DNA from 2 places in the Pseudoalteromonas sp. MelDa3 genome. Region 2 is predicted to be linked to the other one. Evidence: predicted binding sites of a transcription regulator. Region 2 holds the regulator's gene; the other holds the start of a gene.

Region 1 (15,233 bases), on a different contig from region 2:
GGTTTTATCCTACCGAGCTTTTAAAAAACGCGTATTACGTTGTTGTAGACCAAATACCAAAGCCAGACTTTGCGGGTCTGCGAGAAATGGGCCTAGGTGATTTTGTCAATATGGACGCGGCGGGTATAACGTATAAATATACTTATTATATACTTCCCCACGTCGCTACTAATTTAAGGGTCCATTTTCATGAACTTGTTCATGTTGCGCAGTGGCTTGAGCTTGGCGCTAACGCATTTATGCTTCGTTACATTAGTGAAATTCAACGAGAGGGATATCACCATGCTCCGCTCGAAAAGATGGCATACCCGCTTGATGATCAATTTGCTAGTCGTGGTAAAAAATAGATGTGCCAAAATATGTAACTCATACTCTGTAATTAGCGCAGAATTTTAAAGGAATTTATATGAACAAAACGTTAGGATGCTTTTTTACTTTAATGTGTATTGATGCACAAGCTGTAACGTTTGAAAAAGGTATAGTATCAGCCTTACTCGAGCGAACAAAACACAATATTACCTACGATGGGGCTTATCACTCAATTGCTTACCCAGGTGGTGATGTGCCTAAAAATATTGGGGTATGTACCGACGTTATAATCAGAAGTTACAGAAAGTTAGGCATCGATTTACAGAAACTCGTGCATGAAGACATGCAAAATAACTTTACACTGTATCCATCTAAACGTATTTGGGGTTTAAGTAAGCCTGATAAAAATATAGACCACCGACGTGTTCCAAATTTACAAGCTTACTTTGAGCGCCATGCAAACGTATTAAGTAAATCCAACAAAGTGAGTGATTATAAAACCGGCGATATAGTAACGTGGATGTTACCAGGTAATTTACCTCATATAGGCATGGTGATTAATGAATCATCTCAAGATACAGATAATCCGCTTATTGTGCATAATATTGGGCGTGGGCCGCAAAAAAGTGACATGCTTTTTGATTACAAAATTACAGGGCATTACCGGTTTGTTCCACAGTATTGATGCGCTTAATAAACGGTATATGTAAGTATTAATCTTATTTCAGATTAATACTTACATTGCCATTGGGTTTACAGCAGCACAACAGTATTTCGCCTTCGCGCACAAACGCAAGTGGCTCTTCGTTGTACTCAACGTTACCTGATACTAACGTTGCCCTACAAGCGCCGCAGTAGCCTTCGCGGCATTGGAATGCAACGTCTATTTTCATGGATTCTAAGCAGTGTAAAAGAGAAGGGCAGCCAGCGGTAAACTCTATACACTGGCTGTTTTCTGCAAGTGTTACACTTGCAGTAGACTTGTCACTCATTATAAATCAAAATCACCAAATTCTGATGCATCAACTTGAGAGTCTATTTGACCAACAAGGTATGAGCTAATTTCTGCTTCTTGAGGCGCTACTTGCACGTTATCAGACACTAACCATGAGTTTATCCATGGGATAGGGTTACTGTTATTTTCAAACTGTGCTGGCAAACCAATCGCAGTCATACGTGCATTGGTAATGTATTCAACGTACTGACATAAAATATGTTTATTTAAGCCAATCATTGAACCATCTTTAAATAAATACTCAGCCCACTCTTTTTCTTGCTCTGCAGCATCAACAAACATTTTAATCGCTTCGTCGCGGCACTGAGCAGCAACAATCGCCATTTCTGGGTCGTCTTTACCGTCTTGCATAATGTTTAAAATATGCTGAGTACCCGAAAGGTGAAGTGCTTCATCGCGCGCAATAAGCTTGATGATTTTAGCGTTACCTTCCATCAATTCGCGCTCAGCAAATGCAAACGAACATGCAAAACTTACGTAAAAGCGAATCGCTTCAAGAATATTTACCGACATCATTGCAAGGTAAAGTTTCTTTTTAAGCTCAAACAAATTCACGATAACGGTTTTACCATTAATCTCGTGTTTGCCTTCACCGTATAAGTTGTAAAGCGATACAGAGTTGATTAAGTCGTCGTAGTATTTAGTTACGGCATCAGCACGTTCGCTAATTTTATCGTTGCTAACAATGTCATCAAAAATAAGTTCAGGTGCTTGTGTTACGTTACGGATAATATGCGTGTATGAGCGGCTGTGAATTGTTTCACTAAATGCCCACGTTTCTATCCATGTTTCAAGCTCTGGTAGCGATACAATAGGAAGTAGGGCAACGTTTGGCGAGCGACCTTGCACACTATCAAGTAGAGTTTGGTATTTTAGGTTACTTAAAAATATATGCTTTTCGTGATCGGGTAACGCTTGAAAGTCTAAACGGTCTTTACTTACATCTACTTCCTCAGGACGCCAAAAGAAAGACAGTTGCTTCTCGATTAATTTTTCAAAAATTGGGTATTTTTGTTGGTCGTAACGAGATACGTTTACAGTTTGGCCAAAAAACATTGGCTCTTGCATTTGGTTATTATGGTTTCGGCTAAAAGTAGTATAAGACATGTTTATCACTCAAAAAACTATCAGAAAAAGCGGGCTTAATGCCCGCTTAAAATAAAAATCAGCAGTTATATTTTACACGCGCCGCCTTCACAATCATCATCTTCCACTTCTGGAGTATCTTCTTGCATATCTGAGGCACCATCACGAGTATTGTGGTAGTACAAGGTTTTAACACCTAGTTTGTACGCGCTTAATAAGTCTTTTAATAAGACTTGCATAGGTACTTTACCGCCTTCGAACTTGTTTGGATCATAATTTGTATTTGCAGAAATGGTTTGGTCTACAAATTTTTGCATTATACCAACAAGCTGCAAGTAACCATCGTTTGATGGAATGTCCCACAGTAGCTCGTATTGATCTTTTAAACGCTCATACTCAGGAACAACTTGCTTTAAAATACCGTCTTTACTTGCTTTAACGCTAATATGTCCACGTGGTGGCTCAATACCATTTGTTGCATTAGAGATTTGCGACGATGTTTCTGATGGCATTAACGCACTTAGTGTTGAGTTACGCATACCGTGCTCTTTAATATTTGCACGCAGTGTATCCCAATCAAGATGAAGTGGCTCATCACAAATTTTATCTAAATCACGTTTGTACGTATCTGTTGGCATAATGCCTTGTGAATACGTTGTTTCGTTAAACTTAGGACAGGCACCACGCTCTTTAGCAAGCTCGTTTGATGCTTTCATCAAGTAGTATTGAATCGCTTCAAATGTTTTATGAGTCAGTGCATTTGCGCTGCCATCTGAATAACGCTTACCGTTTTTAGCTAGGTAGTATGCGTAGTTAATCACGCCTATACCAAGTGTACGACGACCCATAGTTGCATTTTTAGCAGCTGGTACTGGGTAGTCTTGGAAATCAAGTAAGTTATCAAGTGCGCGTACTGCAAGTTCAGCTAGCTCTTCAAGCTCATCAAGTGATTCTATTGCACCTAAGTTAAACGCAGACAGTGTACAAAGGGCAATTTCGCCTTCTTCGTCATTTACGTTATTAAGTGGCTTAGTTGGCAATGCAATTTCTAAACATAAGTTAGATTGGCGAATAGGCGCAACTTTAGCAATGAACGGGCTATGTGTATTACAGTGATCCACATTTTGTAAATAAATACGACCTGTACTTGCACGCTCTTGCGCAAACATAGAGAAAAGCTCAATCGCTTTAATGCGTTTTTTACGAATCGATTCGTCTTGTTCGTATTTTACGTAAAGCGCGTCAAACTCAGCTTGGTCTTCAAAAAATGCATCGTAAAGACCAGGCACATCTGATGGGCTAAATAACGTAATGTAGTCGTCTTTAATTAAACGAGAGTACATTAGTTTATTAAACTGTACGCCGTAATCTAGGTGACGAACGCGGTTGTCGTCTACACCACGGTTATTTTTAAGTACAAGTAGGTTTTCTACTTCTAGGTGCCAAAGCGGGTAGAACAATGTTGCAGCGCCGCCACGTACACCACCTTGCGAACAACTTTTAACAGCTGTTTGAAAGTGCTTATAAAAAGGAATACAACCTGTGTGGTACGCTTCGCCGTTACGAATATGGCTACCTAGCGCACGAATTCGACCAGCATTAATACCAATACCTGCGCGTTGTGAAACGTATTTAACAATAGCTGACGACGTTGCATTGATTGAATCAAGGCTATCGCCACATTCAATTAATACACACGAGCTAAACTGGCGAGTAGGTGTACGTACACCCGACATAATTGGCGTTGGTAGAGATATTTTAAATAACGATACTGCGTCGTAAAAGCGCTTAATGTAAGAAACGCGTGTTTCACGTGGGTAGTCAGAGAATAAGCTCGCTGCTACTAAAATATATAAAAACTGTGCACTTTCGTAGATTTCACCCGATACACGGTTTTGAACGAGATACTTACCTTCAAGCTGTTTTACAGCCGCGTAGCTAAAGTTAAGATCGCGAGAATGATCAAGATATGCATCAAGCTCGTCTAATTCTTGCTCTGTGTAATCTACTAATAAGTGAGCATCGTAGCGTTTATCGCCAACCATTTTTGTTACGTGGTCAAATAAACGTGGTGGCTCAAATTGACCATACGCTTTTTTACGTAAATGGAATACAGCTAAACGTGCCGCTAAGTATTGATAATCAGGCGATTCTTTCGAAATCTGATCCGCTGCTGCTTTAATGATGGTTTCGTGAATGTCTTTAGTACGAATACCGTCGTAAAACTGAATGTGCGATTTTAATTCAACTTGCGAAACCGAAACGTTGCTTAAACCTTCGGCGGCCCATTCAATAACGCGATGGATCTTATCCAGATCAAGAGGCTCTTTGCGCCCGTCACGTTTGCTTACAGATAACTGTTGGTTCATTTGCCTGTATTCCTTGGGAATTATGTATTTTGACCAATGCTTTATGCCTCGCCGAAGCAAGGTACATAATCATTTATTATAGGTTTCACCGTATTGGCGAATTTAATTGAATAACATTTGGCCACAATATCTGGTGTTGTTCAATTTAGAGATCACAAGATAGTGTGGTCTGAGTTGTTTTGCAAGGGACATAATTGCCCCTGTTTGTGGATAACTTTGGGATAACGCATTTGTGTTAGTAGACACTCACCTTCGAACAATCATTTAAGTTGAAATATGCAAAAATCAACTAATGATCTGCTAAATTTACTCATTTTAAAAATAAATTTTGACTGCTTTTTTTATCAGCAAGCTTTGTGTGAAAACTAACACAATCACAATATATAGTGTTTAATAATTAACATAGCACTATATATGGTTAAAACCATCAATTGGGCTTTGCCAGTTAAAATTGGCTTCCCAACCTATCGCTTCATCTTTACTTGGGATGTAACCCCAAAGTGCCGTTGCGGTATGCATACCTGCCGCTTTGCCTGCTTGTATGTCACGTTGTGCATCACCAATGTATAAACAACGGCTTGGTTCTACCTGCATAAGCTTTGCACAATGTAGCAGTGGTAAAGGTGATGGCTTAGCTTCAGCTAATGTGTCGCCACTTATTACTACACTGGCATTTTTTAATGCGGGAATAGCTGCCACTAAAGGATCGGTTAAAAACCCTGGTTTATTAGTCATGATCCCCCATTTGATCTTTTTCTGATCAAGGGCGATAAGTAACGATTCAACTCCGCTGAAGCAACGTGTGTGATTTGCTATGTTTGTGGCGTACTCGTCAACTAATTGCTTTATAAGCTCGCTTTGGGGTTGTTTAGCCCATAATTCTTTAAAACCAGCCTCTAATAATGCGCCTGCGCCGTTAGATGCCGCAGGACGGTATATATTACTACTAACAGGTTCTATTTTATTGCTAATAAGGACTGCGTTTAAAGCGGCACCTAAATCATCAGCTGTGTCGAGTAGGGTGCCGTCTAAATCAAATAAAAATGCATCGTACTCAATAAGGGGTAGGGGGGCTTGAGAGTTAGCCATTAAGCTAACTTCTCAAAATAAAGTATGTAATTTACGCTAACGTCACTATTGAGCGTATATTGCTTTGATAGTGGGTTATAAGAAAGCCCTGTACTTGCACGAACTTTTAAACCGGCTTGCTCTGCCCATGCAATAAGCTGTGCAGGCTTTATAAACTTTTTATGGTCGTGTGTACCTTCAGGCACCATTTTTAAGAGTTTTTCAGCGCCAACAATCGCGTATAAATATGCTTTAGGTGTTTTGTTCAGGGTTGAAAAAAACACGTCCGCGCCTGGTTTGGCAAGTGCAGCTACAGCATGAATGATAGATGCTGGGTCGGGAACGTGCTCAAGCATTTCCATACACGTTATTACATCAAAGCGCTCAGGGTACTGTGTTGCAAACTCTTCTGCAGGCACTTTTATATAATCTACATTTACGCCAGTTTCTAAACTGTGCAACTTAGCAACGGTTAGAGGCTCTTGGCCCATATCGATGCCAGTTACTTTTGCACCCATACGCGCCATGCTTTGGCTTAAAATACCGCCGCCACAGCCAACGTCGAGTGTTTCTTTATCGAATAAGCCTTGCGTTTTGTTTGCTATAAAGTCTAAACGTAACGGGTTAATTTCGTGAAGAGGTTTGAATTCTCCGTCTAGGTCCCACCAACGCTCAGCGATGGCTTCAAATTTTGCTATTTCTGCGTGATCTACATTTTGATGTTCGGTCATAAAATACTTCCTCGTCAATCTGAGGCCATTATATAGGGCTAAATTGATAAATCGCAAAGTTTTGCGCCTGTAAATTAAAATTAATTGTGATAGCATGGCTGTTAGAAATAATAACAATACTCTTAATACCCAATACCGGGTTGTTGAGAGCTGATACTGAAGGAATGTGATATCAAATGACTGATCTCGCCAATGAAATTCTGCCAGTCAATATTGAAGACGAGTTAAAAAACTCCTACTTAGATTACGCAATGAGCGTAATAGTAGGACGTGCATTACCAGACGTACGTGACGGCTTAAAACCTGTTCATCGCCGCGTTTTGTTTGCAATGAACGAGCTTAGTAATGACTGGAACAAGCCTTACAAAAAATCGGCCCGTGTGGTCGGTGACGTAATCGGTAAATACCATCCACACGGCGACAGTGCAGTTTATGACACGATAGTTCGTATGGCTCAGCCATTCTCACTACGTTATATGCTTGTAGATGGCCAAGGTAACTTCGGTTCGGTTGATGGTGATTCAGCAGCGGCAATGCGTTATACAGAAGTACGTATGGCAAAAATGTCGCATGAGTTATTAGCCGATCTTGAAAAAGAAACGGTTGATTTCGTTCCTAACTACGACGGCACTGAGTTCATCCCTGACGTGTTACCTACGAAAGTCCCTAATTTATTAGTGAATGGTTCGTCGGGTATTGCAGTAGGTATGGCTACAAATATACCACCACATAACTTAACTGAAGTTGTGAACGGTTGTTTGGCACTTATTCAAAATCCTGATTTAACTATTTTAGAGTTAATGGATTATATTCCTGGTCCTGATTTCCCAACGGCTGCAATTATCAACGGTAAAAAAGGCATTGAACAAGCCTATTTAACTGGCCGTGGTAAAGTGTACATGCGTGCACGCGCCGACGTCGAAACCGATGAAAAAACAGGCCGTGAAACAATCATCGTTCACGAAATTCCTTATCAAGTTAATAAAGCCCGTTTAATTGAAAAAATTGCAGAGCTTGTTAAAGATAAGAAAATTGAAGGTATTAGTGCACTACGTGATGAATCAGATAAAGACGGTATGCGTATCGTTATTGAAATTAAACGTGGTGACGTAGGCGAAGTTATTTTAAATAACTTGTATTCACAAACTCAGTTACAAACTGTGTTTGGTATGAATATGGTTGCATTAATTAACAACCAACCTAAGTGTTTTAATCTAAAAGAAATGCTTGAAGAGTTTATTATTCACCGCCGTGAAGTAGTAACTCGTCGTACCGTGTTTGATTTACGCAAAGCGCGTGACCGTGCTCATACGCTTGAAGGTTTAGCAATTGCGCTTGCAAACATTGACCCAATTATCGAGCTTATTCGTAAATCACCTACACCTGCTGAAGCTAAAGTTGCTTTAACTGCACGTCCGTGGGAATTAGGTCATGTACAAGGTATGCTTGAAAAAGCAGGCGAAGATAATGTAGCCCGTCCAGATTGGCTTGCTGATGATTTAGGTATTCGCGACGGTCAATACTATATTTCTGAGCAACAAGCTCAAGCAATTCTAGATTTGCGTTTACACAAGCTTACTGGTCTTGAACACGAAAAAATCTTAACTGAATATCAAGCGTTATTAGAGTTAATTGCTGAGCTACTTTATATTTTGGCAACACCTGAGCGTTTAATGGAAGTTATTCGTGACGAACTAGTTGAAATTAAAGCGCAGTATGGCGACGAACGTCGTACTGAGATTAATGCAGCGGCTCACGATATCAGCCTTGAAGACTTAATTACTGAAGAAAACGTTGTTGTAACGCTTTCTCACGAAGGGTATGTGAAGTATCAGGCATTGTCTGATTACGAAGCACAACGTCGTGGTGGTAAAGGTAAGTCAGCAACGAAGATGAAAGATGAAGATTTCATTGAACGTCTGTTAGTTGCAAATACACACGATACTATTTTATGTTTCTCTACGGCCGGTCGTTTATATTGGCTTAAAGTGTATCAGTTACCACTAGCAAGTCGTGCAGCGCGCGGTAAGCCAATTGTTAACTTGTTACCACTTGAAGCTGATGAACGTATAACTGCTATATTGCCGGTACGCGAGTACGCAGAAGATAAATATATCTTTATGGCAACTGCATTCGGTACAGTTAAGAAAACACCATTAACGGCTTACAGTCGTCAACGTGCAAGCGGTATTATTGCTGTTAACTTAAATGATGGCGATAGCTTGATTGGTGTTGATATTACCGATGGTAGCAACGAAATTATGTTGTTCACTGATGCAGGTAAAGTTGTACGCTTCAAAGAAGCTGAAGAAACAACAGTTGTTGATGAAAACGGCAACCCAGTATTAGACGAAGAAGGTAACCCTGAGATTCGCTTCAAAGGTGTTCGCCCAATGGGTCGTACTGCTACAGGTGTTCGTGGTATTAAAATGCCAGACGAGCAACGCGTAGTATCGTTAATTGTACCAAAAACTGACGGTGCCATTCTAACGGTAACTGAAAATGGTTACGGTAAGCGTACACAACTTGAAGATTACCCATCTAAGAGCCGCGCAACACAAGGTGTTGTATCAATTAAGGTGAGTGAACGTAACGGTGCTGTTGTTGGTGCTGTGCAAGTTGATGACAACGATGAAATAATGATTATTTCGAATCGTGGTACCTTAGTACGAACTCGCGTTAATGAAGTTTCAACGGTTGGACGTAACACACAAGGTGTTATTTTGATCAGAACTATTGACGGAGAGCAAGTAGTTGGTTTACAACGTATAGAAGAGATTGAAGTTACAGAAAGTGACTTAATTGATATTGAAGACGTTGAAACAGTAGATACGGTTATTGATGAAGTAGCGGATGATAATCCTCCTTCAGAATAATTGATATTGAAAAAGCGGCCTTGGCCGCTTTTTTTAATGTTGTTGAAAAAAATTAATAGGGTGTGAAATTATACTCATACCAATTCGCTTAATTAAGTGATCTATTTTGAGGGTGGAAAAACGTGTTGATAGCTAGGCAAAAAATTCACTATTTAGTTGTTCTAAATGAGAATTTTTTAACGCAAGTAGCGACACGTTTAGCCCCGCAAAATGATTAAGTATTATTGCGGATTGGTATTATTCATTAAATTTTAAAGGTTTAGCGGATTGGTATTAAATGTTCATGCTTAGTAGTTAAATTACTGGAATGAGGCAAAGGTAATGAGTAAATATAATTTTTGTGCGGGGCCAGCTATGCTTCCGCAAGCGGTTATGAAAAAAGCGCAAAAAGAGTTTCTAGATTGGCAAGACCTAGGTGTGTCTGTGATGGAGATTAGCCATCGCAGTAAAGAGTTTTTAGCGCTTACAGCTAAATGTGAAGCTAGCCTTCGTCGCCTAATGAATATTAGTGATGAATTTGAAGTGCTGTTTATGCATGGTGGTGGTCGTGGCCAGTTTAGTGCTGTGCCATTAAACTTACACCAAGAAGGCAAAACAGCGTTTTATTGTGAGAATGGCGTTTGGTCGAAAAGCGCCAGAGATGAAGCGAATAAGTTTACTCAAACGTCTTTTACGGATGTCCGTAATGATGCTGATGGTGAGTTTTCAATTAAAGACGTTGCTGACTGGGAATTACCAGAAGACGCTGCGTACATACACTATTGCCCTAATGAAACTGTCGATGGCTTAGAGATTTTTGATGTACCAAGCCACCCAACAGCTCCGATTATTGCTGATATGTCTTCAACTATTTTATCGCGTGAGATAGACGTTAATAAATTTGATTTGATTTACGCTGGTGCGCAAAAAAATATCGGTCCATCGGGCATATCAATTGTTATTGTTCGTAAAACATTACTTGAGCGCGAAGGTTTGCCAAAGCCCGGTATTTTAGATTACGCACTTGAAGCAAAGCAGGGCAGTATGTTTAATACCCCACCTACCTTTGCTTGGTATTTAGCGGCTGAAGTATTTGAATGGCTTGAAAGCAATGGTGGGGTAAAAGCCATGGAAGCACAAAATATTGCTAAAGCAAATTTACTGTATGATTTTATCGATAACTCAGATTTTTATTCCAATATAGTCGCTAAACATTGCCGCTCACGCATGAATGTTCCATTTTGGTTAAACGATGAAAGCTTAAATAGCAAATTTGTTGCTCAATCAAGCGAGGCCGGTTTACTTGCACTTGAAGGTCACCGAATTGTGGGCGGTATGCGCGCAAGTATTTATAACGCTATGCCTCTTGAAGGTGTTCAAGCACTTGTAGATTTTATGGCTGCATTTGCAAAGGAGCACAGCTAATGGAGCAGCTCCGTTTAGAACCTATTTCTAAAGTAAATGGCACGGTAACCCTACCAGGTTCAAAGAGTCTATCGAACAGAATTTTATTATTAGCAGCACTGGCAAACGGTACCACCGTTGTAGAGAACTTACTTGATAGTGACGATATACGCCATATGCTGGGTGCTTTAAAGTTATTGGGTGTAAATGTAACTTTAAATGATGAACACACTGTAGCGACCGTAGAGGGAGTTGGTGGTGTGTTTAAAACCCCGAACGAACCATTGTTTTTAGGTAATGCGGGTACTGCTTACAGACCTTTAACGGCTGTACTTGCTGCCGTTGCTGGTGAGTATGAGCTAATAGGCGAGCCACGTATGGAAGAGCGTCCGATAGGGCACTTAGTTGATGCTCTACAAGCGCTTGGTGGTGATGTTACTTATACAAAACACAAAGACTATCCACCACTTAAAATTGTAGGTGGTCAAATAAAAGGTGGTGAGGTTGAAATTGACGGTAGTATTTCAAGTCAATTTTTAACGGCTCTATTAATGGCAGCGCCATTATTTAGCGGTGATACAACGATAACGATTAAAGGTACTTTAGTATCTAAACCTTATATTGATATTACGCTTGATGTAATGGCACGTTTTGGTGTTAATGTTGAACACAGTGATTATGCAACTTTTAAAGTTAAAGGTGGTCAACAGTATCAATCACTCGAACGAATTATGGTTGAAGGCGATGCATCTTCTGCTTCTTACTTTGTTGCTGCGGCTGCAATTGCTGGCGGCGAGATTGAAATTAAAGGCGTGGGTGCTAAATCAGTTCAAGGTGATATAGGCTTTGCTAAAGTAATGGAGCAAGTAGGCGCGAAAATCGATTGGTATGATGAGCGTTTAGTTGTTCGCAAAGGCGAATTAAAAGGCGTAGATATTGACGCTAATGCAATTCCTGATGCTGCTATGACCCTTGCAACTGTTGCTCTTTTCGCTAAAGGCCCAACTGCCATTCGTAACATTTATAACTGGCGAGTAAAAGAAACAGACCGTTTATATGCGATGGCAACTGAGCTTAGAAAAGTAGGTGCAGAAGTGGTAGAAGGGCCTGACTTTATAGAAATTACACCGCCTAAACACTTCAACGATGTAGCAATAGACACTTACGACGATCACCGTATAGCCATGTGTTTTGCAATGGTTGCCGTTGGTGGAAAGCCAATAACGATTAATGATCCAAAGTGTACCTATAAAACATTTCCTACATTTTTCAATGTTTTAGCGTCAGTCAGTGAATAAGCTAATTAGAAGTAATTACAAAAGTTACACACTAATAGCAGATATATTTTAATAACTGACGTATAATGTCGCGGTTTATTTAGGTGTGCATTGCAGGAGGTTTTAAATGCAGGCGTTATTAATGCCCGTGATCACCGTTGATGGCCCAAGTGGTTCAGGTAAAGGAACTGTTTGTCGCTTGTTAGCCGACAAGTTAGGGTGGGATGTATTAGATAGCGGTGCGATTTATCGCGTTTTATCTTTAGCTGCACTTCATCACCAAATTGCATTAGACAATGAAGAAGGGCTTGTCCCTCTTGCTGCAAATTTAGATGTGCAGTTTTTGGTAGATAGCCAAACTAATGCAGGAAAAGTTATTTTAGAAGGCGAAGATGTAACTACTACTATTCGTAATGAAGAAGTAGGCGCTGCAGCATCAAAAGTTGCAGCATTACCTCGCGTTCGTGAAGCGTTATTACGTCGCCAGCGTGCATTTCGCACTGAAAACGGCTTAATTGCCGATGGCCGTGATATGGGCACTGTGGTTTTTCAAGATGCGCCGTTAAAAATATATTTAACAGCAAGTGCAGAAGAGCGTGCTCGTAGACGCTTTGTTGAGTTGAATACGCGCGGTCTTGATGTTACACTAAGTGGTCTATTACAGGACATTCAAGCTCGTGACGAGCGCGATATGAATCGTGCCGTTGCTCCGCTTGTACCTGCAGATGATGCTATTGAGCTTGATACTAGCGAGCTCAATGCACAGCAAGTGTTTGATAAGGTAATAACTTTATTGGATATTGCAATCTCTGAAGGTAAGCTTCCTAAACGAAGCTAAACACATTTTATGCGCCAGCAGGATGCCAGTGCTATTTTAACAACCCCATGCAGCATGGTTGCTTATTGGTATTAATATATGAGACGTATATTCGTATGTCAGAAAATTTTGCGCAGTTATTTGAAGAAAGCTTAAAGGGTTTTGAAGCAGAGCAAGGCTCTATCGTTAAAGGTACAGTAATCTCTATCGAGAATAACATTGTACTTGTAGATGCTGGTCTTAAATCAGAAAGTGCTATCCCTGCAGAGCAGTTCAAAAATGCTGCTGGTGAACTTGAAGTTGCTGTAGGCGACGAAGTAGATGTTGCACTAGATGCAATTGAAGACGGTTTCGGTGAAACTATTCTTTCTCGTGAGAAAGCTAAGCGTCACGAAGCATGGATCCGTCTTGAGAAAGCATGTGAAGAGCAAGAGACTGTTACTGGTGTTATCAACGGTAAAGTTAAAGGCGGTTTCACAGTTGAAGTTGATTCAATCCGTGCTTTCCTACCTGGTTCACTTGTTGATGTTCGTCCAGTACGTGACACAACTCACCTTGAAGGCAAAGAGCTTGAATTTAAAGTAATCAAGCTTGACCAAAAACGTAACAACGTTGTTGTTTCACGTCGTGCAGTTATCGAATCTGAAAACTCACAAGAACGTGAAGAGCTTCTTGCTAACCTTGTTGAAGGCCAAGAAGTTAAAGGTATCGTTAAGAACCTTACTGACTACGGTGCATTCGTTGACCTTGGTGGTGTTGATGGTCTACTACACATTACTGATATGGCTTGGAAGCGTGTTAAGCACCCTTCAGAAATCGTTAATGTTGGCGACGAAATCGCAGTTAAAGTTCTAAAATTCGACAAAGATAAAACTCGTGTATCTCTAGGCCTTAAACAGCTTGGTGAAGATCCATGGGCAGCTATCGCTGGTCGTTACCCAGAAGGTTCTAAACTTTCTGGTCGTGTTACTAACCTTACAGATTACGGCTGTTTCGTGGAAATCGAAGAAGGCGTTGAAGGTTTAGTACACGTTTCTGAAATGGATTGGACTAACAAAAACATCCATCCTTCAAAAGTTGTTAGCTTAGGCGACACTGTTGAAGTTATGGTTTTAGAAATTGACGAAGAACGTCGTCGTATTTCTCTTGGTCTTAAGCAATGTATTGCTAATCCTTGGCAGGAATTTGCTCGTCTACAAAACAAAGGCGATCAAGTTACTGGTAAGATCAAATCAATCACTGACTTCGGTATCTTTATCGGTCTTGACGGTGGTATTGACGGTCTTGTACACCTTTCAGACATTTCTTGGAATACACCTGGCGAAGAAGCTGTACGTGAATTCAAGAAAGGCGACGAAATCACTGCTATCGTATTGCAAGTTGACCCAGAGCGTGAACGTATCTCTCTAGGTGTTAAGCAAATCGAAGCTGACCCATTCAATAACTACCTTGATGCAAACAAAAAAGGTGCTATTGTTAAAGGTAAAGTGACTGAAGTTGATGCGAAAGGCGCAACTGTTGAACTTATCGAAGGCGTTGAAGGTTACATCCGTGTAGCTGATATCGCTCAAGAACGCGTTGAAGATGCAACTACTGTTGTTTCTGTAGGCGACGAGATTGAAGTTAAATACGTTGGTGTTGATCGTAAGAACCGCACTTTAAGCTTATCTGTAAAAGCTCTTTTCGAAGCAGAAGAGAAAGAAGTACTAGAGAAGCTTAAGAAAGAAGAGCCAGTGTTTGAAAACGCAATGGCAGCTGCTTTCGCAAATGCACAAAAAGACTAATATATAATTAGTTTTTAGTTGGAAGGGCATTTTTTGCCCTTCCTATATCTCTTTTTAAGGAAACGCTATGACTAAGTCAGAACTGATAGAAACACTTGCGGAACAACACGCACACGTTCCAGTGAAAGATGTTGAGAATGCTGTAAAAGAAATTCTTGAACAAATGGCCGGCTCATTATCTACTTCAGATCGTATTGAGATCAGAGGTTTTGGTAGTTTCTCTTTGCATTTCCGCGCTCCTCGCACAGGTCGTAATCCTAAGACTGGCGATACAGTTGAGCTTGAAGGAAAGCATGTACCTCATTTTAAACCAGGCAAAGAATTACGCGACCGCGTAAATGAAAGCATTGCCTAGTTAACTTAGTGGAGTAGTTACTTGTTCAAGGTATTAAAAATTATTCTGGTTGCGCTATGCCTCATCAGTGCATTTGTATTAGGGTCACAAAACCCACAGTTAGTACAAATAAATTATATTATAGCCAGTAATACACTACCTTTAGCTGTAATAATAAGTATTT
Region 2 (15,233 bases):
GTATGTGGGACAATTGTTAATTTGAATTTATTACCTTCTACAGCGTTTACTGTCAGGCTTATACCATCAATACATACCGAACCTTTGTACGGGATGTATTTCATTAAATTTTCTTCGGTTGTAAGCCAATATTCTGTTGCTCGAGCGTTTGCTGTAATGCTTGTAATAGTTGCTATGCCATCAACATGGCCAGATACTAAATGACCGCCTAAACGCGAAACAGGTTGCATGGCTTTTTCAAGATTCACCGTTTGCCCTAAAGCATAGTGAGCAAAACCGGTTAAACCAATCGTCTCGTTAGATAAATCAGCACTAAAACCGTCAATATGTTTATCAACTACGGTTAAGCAAACGCCATTGGTTGCAATGCTGTCGCCTAGCTTTACGTCTTCCATATCAAGGTCAGCACTTTGGATACGAATGGCTAAGTCGCCTTGTTTTTTTTGTAATAAAGCAATTTTGCCTGTGGCTTCTATTATCCCAGTAAACATAGCGCTACTCTTTTTATTAAGTGATTTTAATGAGTTTTTAACGCGGTGATACGTAAATCGTCACCAATGCGCGCACATTCATTAAATGTTAAATCAACGGTGTTTTGCATACTCGTCAATTCAGGAAAATTAACTAAACTTTTTGCATCATGGCCCATTAATTTAGGCGCCAAATAAAAAACAAACTCGTCAACTAAATCAAGCTCTGTCATTTTACCAGCAAGTGTTGCTCCGCTCTCAAGCCAAACATTATTAAACTGCAGTTGCCCAAGCTTTTCTAAAACAGCCTGTAAATCAACTTTGCCGTTACTTTCACTTACTTCAATATGCTTTACAAAATGCGGCCATTGCAGTGATTTATCAACCTTAGTCGTAAATATTATTACATCACTTTGGATTTTAAATAAAGCAAGGTTGGGCGTTAAACGATTCTGTGAATCAATTATAACACGCACGGGCTGGCGAAGCGGTAAATCGGTAGGTAGCGTGCAAGGCAACTCGCTTAGTCGCACATTAAGTTTAGCATCGTCTACTAACACGGTATCGGCACCGGTTAAAATAGCGCAGCTTTGCGCTCGATATAATTGTACGTCTTGGCGAGCAGCGGGACTTGTGATCCACTTACTTTGCCCATTTTTAAGCGCTGTTTTACCATCTATGCTTGCTGCCATTTTACAGGTCACATAAGGTAAGCCTTGTTCCATTCGCTTAAAAAAGCCAACGTTAAGTGCGCGAGATTGTGATTCAAGTAATCCATAAGCAACTTCAATACCGGCATCGCTCAGTATTTTAAGGCCTTTGCCTGCAACTTGTGGGTTTGTATCAACCATAGCGGCGATTACTTTTACAACGCCCGCCTTTTTTAAGCCTTCAGCACACGGTGGCGTACGCCCATAATGACTACACGGTTCAAGCGTTACATAAGCCGTTGCACCTTTTGCATTATTGCCAGCTATTGCCAGTGCATTTACTTCAGCATGGCCTTGACCTGCTAATTGATGAAAACCCTCACCAATTATTTGATTATTTTTAACTAATACACAGCCAACATTAGGATTAGGCGTGGTAGTAAACCGGCCTTTTTTGGCAAGCTCTATGGCGCGTGCCATATACATTTCATCATGTTCGGTAAAAGGAACTTGGTTCAGCATTTATTATACCAATTGCGTTAAATAAGTGGTCTATTATAGCGCTAAGAAAATAGCGCAATAACAAGGCGAAAATTATGACATATAGTTGTTCTATATGAATAATTTTTAACGCAGTGAGTGCGCTATTTAATGCGATAGAATGATCATGTTTTTAATAAAATTGGTATTACTCCCCTAAGCGGGCAATTTCTTCGCCAAATTCGCGTATATCTTCAAACGAGCGATAAACAGAGGCAAATCTTACGTACGCTACTTTATCGAGCTTTTTGAGGGCTTCCATAATGCATTCACCCACCAAATGGCTTGAAATTTCTCGCTCACCCGTTGCGCGTAGTTGCGATTTTATTATATTCACTACTTCGTCTACTTGCTCTGTGCTAACTGGGCGTTTTTCGAGTGCGCGATTCAAGCCATTTAAAAGTTTATCTTCGTTAAATGGTTCGCGGCTGCCGTCTTGTTTAATAACACGAGGCATAACCAGTTCAGCGCCTTCAAATGTAGTAAAGCGCTCGTGGCAGTCGTTACACTCACGACGCCTGCGAACTTGATGGCCTCCGCCAACAAGGCGTGAGTCAATAACTTTAGTATCTTTTGCGGTACAAAATGGACAATGCATAGCTCGGTACTTCCGTTTTAAAACAAAAAAGACCGCTAAATAGCGGTCTTTTATCTTAGCAAAAAAAATAGGGCCTGTTGACCTTTCAGGATTAAATTTGTTCTATCTAGGGGTGATTTAATCGCGGCTCGAGATTTGTAACCTAGTGGGCTAAGTAAAAATCGAGCAACAAAGAGTAAATCGCCCCTAGAACGAACCCGAGGGCAGTGCATGTTTGGCATTTATGCTGCGTTATCGCCTATTTGTGTGGAGTAACCACACTACATAGACTCTGCCTTGCTTAAAAGCCAAACATACTACTGCAAATTAAACCTCGAAAGATAAACAGGCCCCTAGCTTATGTGCTCTAAATTACTGCCGCTTATGCAATTAAGCGTAAACAGGTAATTTTGCACAAATTGCTTTTACTTTTTCTTTAACTTGCGCCTGTACAGATTCATCAGTGATGTTATCTAGTACGTCACAAATCCAGCCAGCAAGCTCTTTTGATTCTACTTCAGTAAAACCACGGCGAGTAATTGCAGGAGAACCAATACGCAAACCAGATGTTACAAATGGTGAGCGTGGATCGTTCGGTACTGAATTTTTATTTACTGTGATGTTAGCGTTGCCTAGGGCTGCGTCTGCATCTTTACCAGTGATATCTTTATCGATTAAATCAAGTAAAAATAAGTGGTTTTCAGTTTTGTCAGAAACGATTTTGTAGCCGCGCTCTTGCATTACAGCAACCATTGCTTTTGCGTTTTTAACAACTTGTGTTTGATATACTTTAAACTCTGGTTGAAGTGCTTCTTTAAATGCCACTGCTTTTGCTGCAATAACATGACATAAAGGACCGCCTTGGCCACCAGGGAAAACAGCGCTGTTAAGCTTTTTGTAGATTGCTTCGTCGCCACATGCAGAAATAATCAAACCACCACGAGGGCCTGCAAGTGTTTTATGCGTAGTTGTAGTTACAACGTGTGCATGAGGAACAGGGCTTGGGTAAACGCCTGCCGCAATTAAACCCGCAACGTGAGCCATGTCAACAAACAGATAAGCACCGATTTTGTCAGCAATTTCACGGAATTTAGCCCAATCAACAATACCAGAGTACGCTGAGAAACCACCAATAATCATTTTTGGTTTGTGCTCAAGTGCTAGTGCTTCAACTTGTGCGTAATCAATTTCGCCCGTTGCTTCATCTAGTCCGTATTGGATTGCATTGTAAAGCTTACCAGAGAAACTTACGTGAGAACCGTGAGTTAAGTGACCACCATGAGCTAAGCTCATACCTAATACAGTATCGCCAGCGTCTAATAATGCTAGAAAAACAGCAGCATTAGCTTGCGAACCAGCATGTGGCTGCACGTTAGCGTAGTCAGAACCAAATAATTCGTTAGCACGGTCAATTGCTAATTGCTCAACAACATCTACATGCTCACAACCGCCATAATAACGTTTGCCTGGGTAACCTTCTGCGTATTTGTTTGTAAGCTGTGAACCCTGCGCTTCTAGTACGCGTGGGCTACAGTAGTTTTCTGAAGCGATTAGTTCGATATGCTCTTCTTGGCGAGCAGTTTCTTTGGTTATCGCGTCAAATAACTCTGGATCAAAATCCGAAATATTCATGCTACGTTCTAACATTGGGGTCTCCTAGGGCAACGTGTATGGTGTTTTTTAGAGGCTTTATTGTACGCTTTAAACGACTCTTTGCCTACGCTCTTAAGTTGAGGATATTTAAACAGGGATTGAAACTATTTCACAGCTCTTTTAAGATGATATTTTTTTATAAAGCCATAATAATTTTAAATGAATTATATTTACTACATTTAATTAGTAAATATAACTAAGTGTATTCATCCGTATAAAGTTATAAAAAAAGCGGCTCAAGCCGCTTTTCCTTTTAATTTAACTTAGCCTAATTTAGCGAGCATTTCGGTACGTAACGCGTCGTAATCGGCGTTCATATCGCTTGCTAGGCATGGTTTTGCTAGTGCATCAGCAAGTGGTTTTGGCATACCTAATTCAATATTTAGAATACCCTCTACGCTTTCTTTAAACTTAGCAGGATGAGCTGTCGCTAAAAAGATACCCGCTGCACCAGGTGCACGATTTTCAACAAGACCTTGGTAAGCAATAGCAGTATGAGGCTCTGCAACATAGCCAGTTTGTTGAATTTTTTTCATCACGGCTTGCGTGTCTTGCTCGTTTACGCTTGTTGAATAAAAATTATCGTAGCTAAACCAGTTATTATCTAACATTGTTTGTACACGCGGCCAATTGTTTGGCTTACTTACATCCATCGCATTTGAAAGCGACTCAAGTGTTGCATTTGGCGTCCAGTTTTTATCAAGCATAAAGCGCGGCACAGTATCGTTTTGGTTTGTTGTTGCGCTTAATTTACCTACAGGTAAACCAATAACCGCACCAATCATTGCGGCACACACATTACCAAAGTTACCACTAGGCACTGATATATGCGCTGTTGCGCGTTTTTCTTTCGGTAACTGTGCAATAGCTTCAAAGTAGTAACAAACCTGAGCAACTAAACGGCTAATATTAATTGAGTTAGCTGAGTTAAGCCCAAGTGTTGATTTAACTTCTTCATCTAAAAAGGCATTTTTAACTAGCTCTTGGCAATCATCAAAGCTGCCCTCAACTGCATAACAATGAATATTGTTACCTAGCGTAGTGAATAACTTTTGCTGAGCAAGTGAAATTTTGTCTTTAGGGTATAAAATTACTACGTCGATATTTGGTTTATTGTAAAAAGCATGCGCTACAGCTGCACCGGTATCGCCCGATGTTGCTGTTAAAATAGTTACTTTTTCATCTTTATTAAACTGCGTTAAACACTCTGCCATAAAGCGACCACCAAAGTCTTTAAACGCAAGTGTAGGACCATGAAACAGCTCTAAACAGTATGTGTTATCTTGTACTTCCACCAGCTTAACGGGAAAGTTAAATGCATTTTTAACCATTTGTGCCACAGTATCGCTTGGTAGCTCATCTCCAATTAGGTGAGATAATATTTTGCCGCTGCGCGTAACAAAGTCCATATCCAGCAATGCATCAACATCGGACAGTGGGGCTAGTGATTCTGGAAAAAATACACCTTGGTTACGACCCAAACCTGTTTTTACGGCTTCAACGAACGACACTTTTTGTGAGTTATCTTTTAAATTATGTAATTGCATGACTACCTATCCTATAAAACTGTTAGTTGACGCGTGCCGTCGTTATCTAATTTACAAATGTGGCAAAAGCCTTGCTCGTTAATGTAATTGGTTTCTAACCACTGCGCGCATTGCTGTGCAGCTTCAAGTGTTTTACATACGCTAAACAAGGTAGGTCCTGCGCCCGAAATACTGACTATTTCAGCGCCCAGCGCTGGCAGGCTTGCTTTGGCTTCACTAAAACCTTTAATAAGCGGTGCCCGGTAAGGTTCTGCTATTTCATCTTTCATTATGCTTAGCGCATCGTCAAAACGATTAGTTAACAATAAGCTACTAAACGCCGATAAACGCTGAGCAAACTCAACACTTGCATGCATGCTCAACTCTTTTGGTAAAACAGAGCGCGCTTTTGCGGTATTAAGCGAAAAACCAGGAAACGCAGCAACGTAGTACCAGTTTTCATCAACAGGCAGTGCAATTGATTTATCAGGAATTAAATCACCAGTTAACTGCAAACCACCTAAATAACATGGCGTGATGTTGTCGTAATGACGACCGCCGCTTACTACTGCTTCAAAGTCAGCCATCAGTTCAATAAGCTCAACCTGACTTAAATTAGTTTTTGCAAACTTATCAAGGGCAGCAAAAGTAGCCACAACCGAACACGCACTAGAACCAAGTCCAGATCCAATTGGTAAGTTCTTTTTAAGCTCGAGCTTTACGCTTGGCATATTAGGCGCAACATGCGCTCTAAAATGCACTAAGCACTGGTACGCTAAATTTTCATTAGCATCACTTGGTAACTTGCGAGCGTACTCGCCTGTGCAAATAAATTCGTCGCTTGGTGCTGCACTTACAACGGCTACATCGCCTAATAAACTGCCATCAATTGGCGCAAGCGCTGCGCCAAGTGCATCAAAACCTACAGCAAAATTACCAATAGACGCCGGAGCATATACTTCAATCATAACGATCTCCTAGCGCGATAACGTTTTTAAAATATCAGCAAATACACCTGCGGCTGTTACTTCTGAGCCAGCGCCATAACCACGAATTACGAACGGACGTGGCTGGTAATATTGGCTTAAAATAGCCAGCGCGTTTTCACCATCACGAATGACACTAAGTGCATGTTTGGCATCTACTGCTTCAATACCTACTTTACAGTGGCCTTCTTTAATTGTGCCTACATAGCGAAGTACTTTGCCTTCACTAGCAGCACTTTGAATAAGCTTGTTAAAATCAGCATCTAAGCTTGGTAGTTTTGCCATAAACTCATCAACGCTATCGCCCTGTGCAAAACCTGGTGGTAATACAGACTCAACTTCAATATCGCTCAACTCTAATTTCATACCGGCTTCGCGAGCAATGATCAATAACTTACGTGCTACATCGGTACCCGATAAATCATCACGAGGATCGGGCTCAGTAAAACCGCTTTCTTTGGCTTTAATAGTTGCCTCAGAAAGTGATAAACCATCTTGAAGTGCGCCAAACATATACGAAAGTGAGCCTGATAAAATACCGCTAAACTCTAATAACTCATCACCTGCACCAAATAATGACTGTAAGTTGTCGATTACTGGTAAGCCTGCACCTACGTTTGTTTCGTATAAAAATTTACGATTATTCTTTTGCGTTGCTGCAATTAAATCTTGGTAATACGTGTATGAGCTTGTTGTTGCTTTTTTATTGGCAGCAACCACATGAAAACCTGCATTTAAAAAGTCTACATACTGCGCAGCAAGTGCATCCGACGACGTACAATCAACAAGTACAGGATTTACTAAATGATTTTGCTTAACAAACTGCTCTACTAGTTTTAAATCAAATGCCTGCTCAGATGAGGCCAATTTTTGCTGCCAATCGCCAAAAGCAATACCTTCACTATCTAGGTGTAATTGACGAGAGTTAGCAACACCATACAAGTTAAGTTTAATATTACGTTTTTCAAGCCACGCTTGCTGACGCTCAAGCTGATTAATAAGCTCTTGCCCTACTAAGCCACAACCTAGTAAAAAAACATCAATTGACGGTACATGCGTGAAAAAGTTTTCATGGCATATTTTTACGGCGTCGTTACATAACTCACCATCAATTACCGCAGAGATAGCGCTTTCAGTAGAATCCTGTGCAATTGCCACAATATTTACTTGAGCTTGTGCAAGAGATGCAAAAAACTTAGCCGCTAAGCCACGGTGCGCGCGCATGTTATCGCCCACTAAAGTAACAATGGCTAGATTGCGCTGCACTTGTACAGGCTCAATAAGCCCTGCTTGTAACTCAAGCTCAAATGCAGTTTGTAGCGCGTCAAGTGCAAGTGCTAAGTCTGTTTCGTGCACACAAAAGCTAATGCTAAACTCGCATGATGACTGAGTGATTAATACAATTGATACGTTGTCGTGAGCAAGCGCGTTAAATACCTTAGACGCCATACCTACTTTGCCCTTCATGCCTGGCCCTGAAACAGTCAACATTGCAAGTTCTTGTAAGCTCGAAAGTGCTTTTACTGGCTCATCTGATGAATAATCGTTACCAATTAATGAGCCTTGTGCATCTGGGTTATGCGTATTTTTTATTTCGCATGGCACGCCTGCTTTAGCACATGGTAAAATTGTTTTAGGGTGAAGTACTTTTGCACCAAAGTAAGAAAGCTCCATCGCTTCTTTATAAGATAAAAAATCTACTTTAGTCGCTTTTTTAATATAACGAGGATCAGCGCTATATACGCCATCAACGTCAGTCCAAATTTGGCAAATTTCAGCTTCTAAACATGCTGCTGCAATTGCTGCTGAGTAGTCTGAGCCATTACGACCAAGCGTTGTAAGCTCACCTTTATCATTACTAGCTGTAAAACCAGGCATGATATAGATAGTTGCAGGGCTTTCTTTAAGCACAGCTTGAAAGCGCGCTTTACTTGTTACTAAATCAGCCTCGGCGTCGATATAACCACCCGTTGAAGCAATACAGCTGGTTGCTTCTAAGTATCTTGCATCGTGCGAATTCAATAAAGCCTGCATTAAAGAAACACTAACGCGCTCTCCAAAGCTAATTACAAATGCGCGAACTTGATCAGGGCAACATTGTATAAGTGATACGCCATCTAGTTTATTTTTAAGTTCGCCTAAGTCTGGCCAACTTGTAACTACTACACCACTTTTTTCAACGTCAGCTTTCAAACCTTCACAGCGGCTAACTAATGCTTGCCATTGCTGCGAAAAGTCAGAGCCTTGTTCTGCAGCACTTGCAAGTGCAACTAGCGAATCGGTCATTCCACCTGGAGCAGAAAGTACCAAAAGCATTTCATCTTTTAATTGTGCTTTAACTAGCTGAGCTACCTGTTGTAAGCATGCATAGTCGGCAAGCGAAGACCCACCAAATTTTAAAACTCGCATTGTTTATGTTCCTCATCCCATAAAACGAAAAAAGGCCTGTGTTCTAAGTGAACACAGGCCTTTAAATTTGTTGCACCGACCTATGCCACTATCCAGTAAGAATGATGGTTGTAATAATAATGGTCAGTACGCGATTAATTGTTTTCATATGTTAAGACTGCCTTAACAAAGGCTATGCTGTCAACCCTAAATTAAAAGATAAAACAGCCTTTTTTAACATGAAAAAACCTAATGAATGCCAAATTTATGCAATATTTCGTTTAAGTTAGATTTATTGATAGGTTTATCGATGAAGTCTATTGCGCCAAGTTGTGCGACTCGTTGCTTCATTTTCTCTTGTATATCGGCAGAAATAACTAAAACAAAGCACTCTATTTTTTCTATTTTTATAGTCTCGAGTACTTGTATACCATCAACTTCGGGCATGGTGAGATCTAAGCACAATAAATCAAAGCTTTGTGCTCGTAAAAGTTCTAGAGCGTGCGCTCCATTTGTAGCTTGTTGTATTTGAGCGTCTATACATTCATTTAAACACCGCACGACTTGTTTACGGGCAACTGCAGAATCGTCACAGACTAATATCGAAAATTTCATCATGTTTACTACTACACAACCATCAAAGTTATTAAAAGGTTATTAAACTAATGCCTTCCATTGCATTTTAGACACTTTAACACGCCTCCAAGCACTCAGCGCATTAATAATTTAATACAATGATAAATATAGAATAAATCCGTTTAAGATATAATTAACCAAAGCAAATACTAATTAAGCCTACAATACATAACAGATAACGAATTTATTAATTTATACCTTGGTTTAAATACTTTGATACTACACGCTCACTTTTTGTGATTTATCTTATTAAATTTTAACTTTTTTATTTATTTTTAGAGGTTTATTGACTAACTTTTAAATTACTATCGTAACGTTACAAAAATAATAAAGGATGAACAAGTCACTCATGTTACAAAAAAGTCTTTCTAAGAAGCTACTGACTAGCGTTTTATCCGTCTATTTTTTGCTTACCTTTGTAGTGACCTGTGGACAAGTGCTTGCTGAATACGTCAATACTAAAGACTATATTCGCGATGAACTTAGTACCTTACAAAAAACCTTTAGTCGCAGCTTAACACGTGCAATTTGGGAGCTTAATACCAAGCAAACAATTACAACAGCAGAAGGTTTACTCGCCATTCCCATGATTGAAGGGATTATTGTTCGAGACGACAGCGGCGAAATTATTTCACAGCTAGGGCGATCTCTTGATATACACAAGCTATATAACCAACAGTTAGTACAAGAAGAGGTTATTTTAGAAGACGCAAAATCGGGTTTATTTGGTTATACCTTTCCACTTATTTTTGAATTTTCAGGTCGTGCTACTCAAGTTGGTGACGTTACCTTATTCTCAAGTCGAGAAGTTGTTTTTAGCCGCATTATGGTATCAATCTACTTTTTGATTGGTAATGCGATGATTAAAACCACCTTTTTGATCATCTTATTTTTAATGGCATTTAGAAAACTTCTTACAGACCCTTTAGCAGAACTCACTGAGCAACTAGAAAATTTAGAGCTAGACGAGCTAGAAGGTCAACATATAGAAATAGAAACAGAAGAACATAATGAACTAAAAGTGATGGAGCAGTCATTTAACAAACTAATAGATAAAGTGGTTCAGTATAGAAAAGAGCTTGAACACACCCAAAAAGAACTCATTATAAGTAACGAAAAGCTTGATCAACACAACATACAACTTGAACAAGACGTAGCCCGTAAAACATCCAACTTAAGCCAAGCAATGATGGATTTACAGCAGCAAAAATACGAACTCGAAAAGCAAAAAATTGTCCTCACCGAAGAAGTAGACTTACGACGCAGCACAGAGCAAGAGTTAATTACAAAGCAAACTGAATCTCAGCGCTATATAGAAGAGTTAAGCCTTGCACAGGAACGTTTACTAGGCACAGAAAAAATGGCTGCGCTAGGCGGACTTGTAGCAGGTATTACACACGATATAAATACCCCTATTGGGATAGGTGTAACGGCTATATCATTTTTACAAGAACGCTTAAATAAACTCGAAAATGCTTATACCGAAAAAACACTTTCGCCAAAAGCACTAGAAGAATTCATTAACGAAGCAAAGCAAAGCACAAGCTTACTAACCACTAACTTAGATAGAGCTTCGGAGCTTATAGCTAGCTTTAAACAAATAGCGGTCGATCAAGCCAGTGAAGCAGTAAGAACCATTAACTTTAAAGATTACACTAACGAAGTAATACGCTCACTGCACCCAAAACTAAAAAAGACATCCCATACTATAAAATTAGAATGTCCTGATGATTTAGTTTTAAATCTACCTGCAGGGGCTATAAGCCAAATTTTTACTAACCTAATTATGAACTCACTTATTCATGGCTTTGAAGGTAAAAGCAACGGTGTAATGGATATTAAAATAAGCGCTGATGACACTAACTTAACTATTGATTACAAAGATGACGGTAACGGTGTTACCAACGAGCAATTAAAAAAATTATTTGACCCATTTTTTACTACCAAACGCGATGAAGGCGGTAGCGGATTAGGCACCCATATAATGCTTAATTTGGTCAAGCAAACCCTTAGTGGCTCTATTGATGCAACGAGTGAACCGGGCAAAGGTCTGCGTTACTATATTCAATTTCCGAAGAACATGGCTAAGCCACTGCCTATTTTTGATAAATATGAATAAATAAAAGTATATGCATTAAATTATTAGTAACAAATCAGTCATTTCGAGATGCTGTTTTTATTGCTATGATTGTACAAATTTTTCAAATGGATCAATTCCCCTATGTGGTTTAGTAACCTTATTTGTTACCGCTTTAAGCAAGACGTTTCATATACTCAAGAAGACTTTGATAAAGCATTAGAGCAAGATTTATTTCGCCCATGTACTGGTCAAGAGCTTGCAACATTTGGTTGGACAAAAGCGTTTGGAAAACATGGCGATACGCTATCGCATTTTTCTCAAAAAAGTATTCTAGTTTGCGCTAAACGCGAAGAAAAAGTACTCCCTGCTTCTGTTATTAATGAACTAGTTGCTGAGAAAGTTGATCTGATAGAAGCTGAAGAAAACCGCCCAGTTAAAAAGAAAGAAAAAGACGAATTAAAAGAAAACATTCTTCATACTCTTCTACCTCAAGCGTTTAAAAAGTCGAGCTTACAATTTGCCTTTATTGACCAAGAAAACGGTTGGGTTGTTGTAAATAGTGGCAGCTTTAATAAAGCAGAAGAGCTACTAGCACTACTTCGTAAATCGTTGGGAACGCTTCCGGTTGTACCTGCGTTTGCTAACTACGACCTAGATGTATTTTTAACTGATTGGTTAACTAACTTTAGTACACCAGAAGGTTTTGCTATTGGCTCAGACGCTGAACTTGAAGAAGCAGACGACAGCGGCGCACAAGTAAAGCTTAAAGGTCATGATCTATCGTGTGATGAAGTTAAATCGCATTTAGAAAGTGGTAAACGCGTAACTAAACTTGCACTTGATTGGCAAGAGCGTCTTAAGTTTATGCTGCAAAACGATGGCTCTATCAAACGTTTAAGCTACTCTGAAACTCTAAAAGAAGAAAACGCAGATATTCCTAAAGAAGATATGGCTTTAAAACTTGATGCTGACTTTATTTTAGCTTCTGAAGAAATAAAGCAATTACTTGAAGAGCTAACTGCAGGTTTAGGTGACGTTGAAGATTTAGAAAAAGCGTAAATACCATAGTGCCTACCTGCATAAATATTTAAGCAATTTAATGAATTAAATAGCATATGTAAGTAGGTTGGTATAACAGATAAAAATCCGATAGCAGTTTACTGCTATCGGATTTTTTTATGAAATTTAGAAGCACTTATTTATATCTAAACCGCGAACAGTATTTAGCTAACGATCGACGTATTAAAACCTAAGGTAATCATCTTTTAAGTAGGAGAATACAGCATGGTTCAGAGGTAAGTTATGTAGAGTGATATGAGATTATCTATATACGCTTCAAGCTGGACTGCACAAAAGCTGAAATTTTTGATTTTAATTAAAACCATTAACTTACTTTGTGCAGATAACTTATTTTAGCTTTTAGCGTCTTCAACTTTAGGTTGGCGATATATTTTTATAATGTGATATAAATTTACAAGCGACAATAAGCCGTTGGTAAAAATAACAGGCACTGCGCCAATGGCAACACCGTATGCAGTAAATACAATACAACCAAACATGTTGTACCAACGCAGTTTTACTACATCTGTCATTGTTAACGATGCAACCAATAAAGCTGATGCAATATAACCTAAATATTCCCAACTCAATTGTTCTCTCCTAGCCTTTAGGTTAGCATTACATGTACTGCTATCTTATGGCACTTGTAAGTATTGCAAAGTTACAACAAAATAAAAAAGCTAACCTGCTTAAAAAACCTGAAAAAGTTTGCCGGGAAATACCAGCAAATTCTTAAATCATTACACGGGAAATGAAGGTAAAATAATACTCTTAGCAAAGCTAATAATATTAGTAGCAAGTTAGCGTAAATTCTTAGTGTCTTAATGCTATCGTCATTAAGATGTAATAAATAGGACAAATGTCCGAAGAGCACATTGATGTTTCAATACCATTTTTCTAGTTACCTTGTTGATCAGCTTTTAACCTTTGCCGGTAGTAGCTATCAACAATCAAAAAAAGAAGTTCTGATCCATCAAGATCAGCCTTTAAGCAAGCTTGTGCTTGTACGCAGTGGCACTGTGTCGTTTAGTTACGACGTAGGTAATGGACGACGCCTGCTGTTAGGACAATTGGATTGTAACAACACCCTTATTGGTGAAATAGAAGCGCTAAATAATAATCCGTGTATATATACGGTAACGTGCTTTAGCGATGTCACTTATAACCTTATTGAATTAAGGCATTGGCGTGCTCTACTGCTTGAAAAACCAGAACTAAGCTTATACACAGCACAAACTATTGCGGCTAAGTTTCAGGAAAACCAAAAAATCAATTTAGATAAGTTATTACTACCACTTAGCTATAACATAGCTAAAGATTGCTTACTAAGGGCCGAGAACAACAACCCTACGCTACTTAGAGCCTACCCAACTGTAAATGCTGAAGCCGAACGTTTTGCTACCACTGAGCGAGCTTACAGACGTGTTGTTACAGAACTCGTAGAAAAAGGCTTGGTACTTAGAAGTAACGATGGCTTGCAAGCAGTCGATATACCAAAACTAAGTGAATACGTAGATAGCTTTGCTCAGCTTTAAAATAAAAAAAGGCCTTAACGGCCTTTTTTTATTTATGCAAATTACTAATTACTTCTCTAGCAAAATGTCATGAATTTTCGCAAGATCAGATTTACCAGCAATAATTTCATCCGGTGTTAAACCCGATAGTTCATGCGGAAACACTAACCACTCTTCAGATTCATGAATATAATAATCTGGAACAGTGTCTACTTTTGAGTTTTTTGGCTTGTAGTACGGGCATGCAATACGAATATCACGTGGCAAGTTTAAGCGCATAAGCTCTGAAAGCTTTTCTTTTAATGCAACAATACTACGACCTGAGTCAAATACATCATCAACAATTAATAATGAATCACCTGCATTTGCGTTCTCTACAATGTAATGTAAGCCGTGTACTTTAATTTCTTTCGACTGTTTACCAATACCGTAATAAGACGATGTACGTACTGCAATGTGATCAGTCTCAATGCCTTTGTAATCGTAATATTCTTGAACAGCAATACCGATCGGTGCACCACCTCGCCAAATACCAATAATAAAATCAGGACGAAAGCCATCTTGGTATACTTGTGCCGCTACGCGGAACGAATCTTCAAGCAGCTGTTGAGCTGTGATGTAGCACTTATCTGACATAATTAGAAACCCCAGTGGTGGATATAAGATTTGAGCGCAGCTTAGAGTTAAGCAAAAATTAAACTCAAACAGGTATTGGCGACTGATTTTACCGTAAATGAAATAAAATTGCTTGCCTGTAAATTAAAAAATAGGCACCCAAGGGTGCCTATTTTTAGCGTAAAAAGCGTAATTTAGTAAATATTATGCTTTTTCTTGTAAAGTACGAGCAACTGTACGCATACCTTGAGTTGTTGCACCCGCTGCCCATTGACTTGTACTGCCCATGTTAAATGCAGCCGCTAAATCTATGTGTACCCAGCCTTTGCCATCGTTTGGCACAAAGCGTGATAAAAAGCCTGCAGCATTCGATGCACCGCCATAACCGCCACCTTTTTGTGCACGGCTATTCGCCGTATCAGCATAAGGAGATGGGCAGTTTTGTTGATGCCATTTTTCAAGAGGAAGTGGCCAAGCAGCTTCCATTTCTTGAGATGCAAAACTCTCAACTTCACGTACAAGTTCTTTATCAAGTGCAA

Evidence for each region. Region 2 encodes NrdR, which represses ribonucleotide reductase genes. Its sites were predicted from a motif close to AAACACNANATNTNGTGTTT; they were not measured.
Region 1: the regulator NrdR is predicted to act here: its motif matches at 4,899-4,918, upstream of nrdA (class 1a ribonucleoside-diphosphate reductase subunit alpha).

The regions. Positions count from the first base shown of each region.
Region 1 covers NZ_PJBR01000081.1:609-15,841, reverse strand. The annotation lists partial or broken gene CXF89_RS14410 (hypothetical protein) at 1-379, shown strand, start outside; gene CXF89_RS14405 (DUF1287 domain-containing protein) at 440-994, shown strand; gene yfaE (class I ribonucleotide reductase maintenance protein YfaE) at 1,029-1,301, opposite strand; gene nrdB (class Ia ribonucleoside-diphosphate reductase subunit beta) at 1,301-2,431, opposite strand; gene nrdA (class 1a ribonucleoside-diphosphate reductase subunit alpha) at 2,497-4,779, opposite strand; gene CXF89_RS14385 (HAD family hydrolase) at 5,188-5,868, opposite strand; gene ubiG (bifunctional 2-polyprenyl-6-hydroxyphenol methylase/3-demethylubiquinol 3-O-methyltransferase UbiG) at 5,868-6,578, opposite strand; gene gyrA (DNA topoisomerase (ATP-hydrolyzing) subunit A) at 6,755-9,454, shown strand; gene serC (3-phosphoserine/phosphohydroxythreonine transaminase) at 9,776-10,858, shown strand; gene aroA (3-phosphoshikimate 1-carboxyvinyltransferase) at 10,858-12,135, shown strand; gene cmk ((d)CMP kinase) at 12,242-12,952, shown strand; gene rpsA (30S ribosomal protein S1) at 13,048-14,715, shown strand; gene ihfB (integration host factor subunit beta) at 14,783-15,070, shown strand; gene CXF89_RS14345 (lipopolysaccharide assembly protein LapA domain-containing protein) at 15,092-15,233, shown strand, end outside.
Region 2 covers NZ_PJBR01000042.1:8,240-23,472, reverse strand. The annotation lists gene CXF89_RS10275 (riboflavin synthase) at 1-491, opposite strand, end outside; gene ribD (bifunctional diaminohydroxyphosphoribosylaminopyrimidine deaminase/5-amino-6-(5-phosphoribosylamino)uracil reductase RibD) at 518-1,642, opposite strand; gene nrdR (transcriptional regulator NrdR) at 1,809-2,258, opposite strand; gene glyA (serine hydroxymethyltransferase) at 2,628-3,884, opposite strand; gene thrC (threonine synthase) at 4,154-5,437, opposite strand; gene thrB (homoserine kinase) at 5,449-6,384, opposite strand; gene thrA (bifunctional aspartate kinase/homoserine dehydrogenase I) at 6,394-8,811, opposite strand; gene CXF89_RS10235 (response regulator) at 9,040-9,408, opposite strand; gene CXF89_RS10230 (sensor histidine kinase) at 9,776-11,545, shown strand; gene rdgC (recombination-associated protein RdgC) at 11,648-12,565, shown strand; gene CXF89_RS10220 (YgjV family protein) at 12,919-13,155, opposite strand; gene CXF89_RS10215 (Crp/Fnr family transcriptional regulator) at 13,444-14,100, shown strand; gene CXF89_RS10210 (phosphoribosyltransferase) at 14,149-14,715, opposite strand; gene pepB (aminopeptidase PepB) at 14,899-15,233, opposite strand, start outside.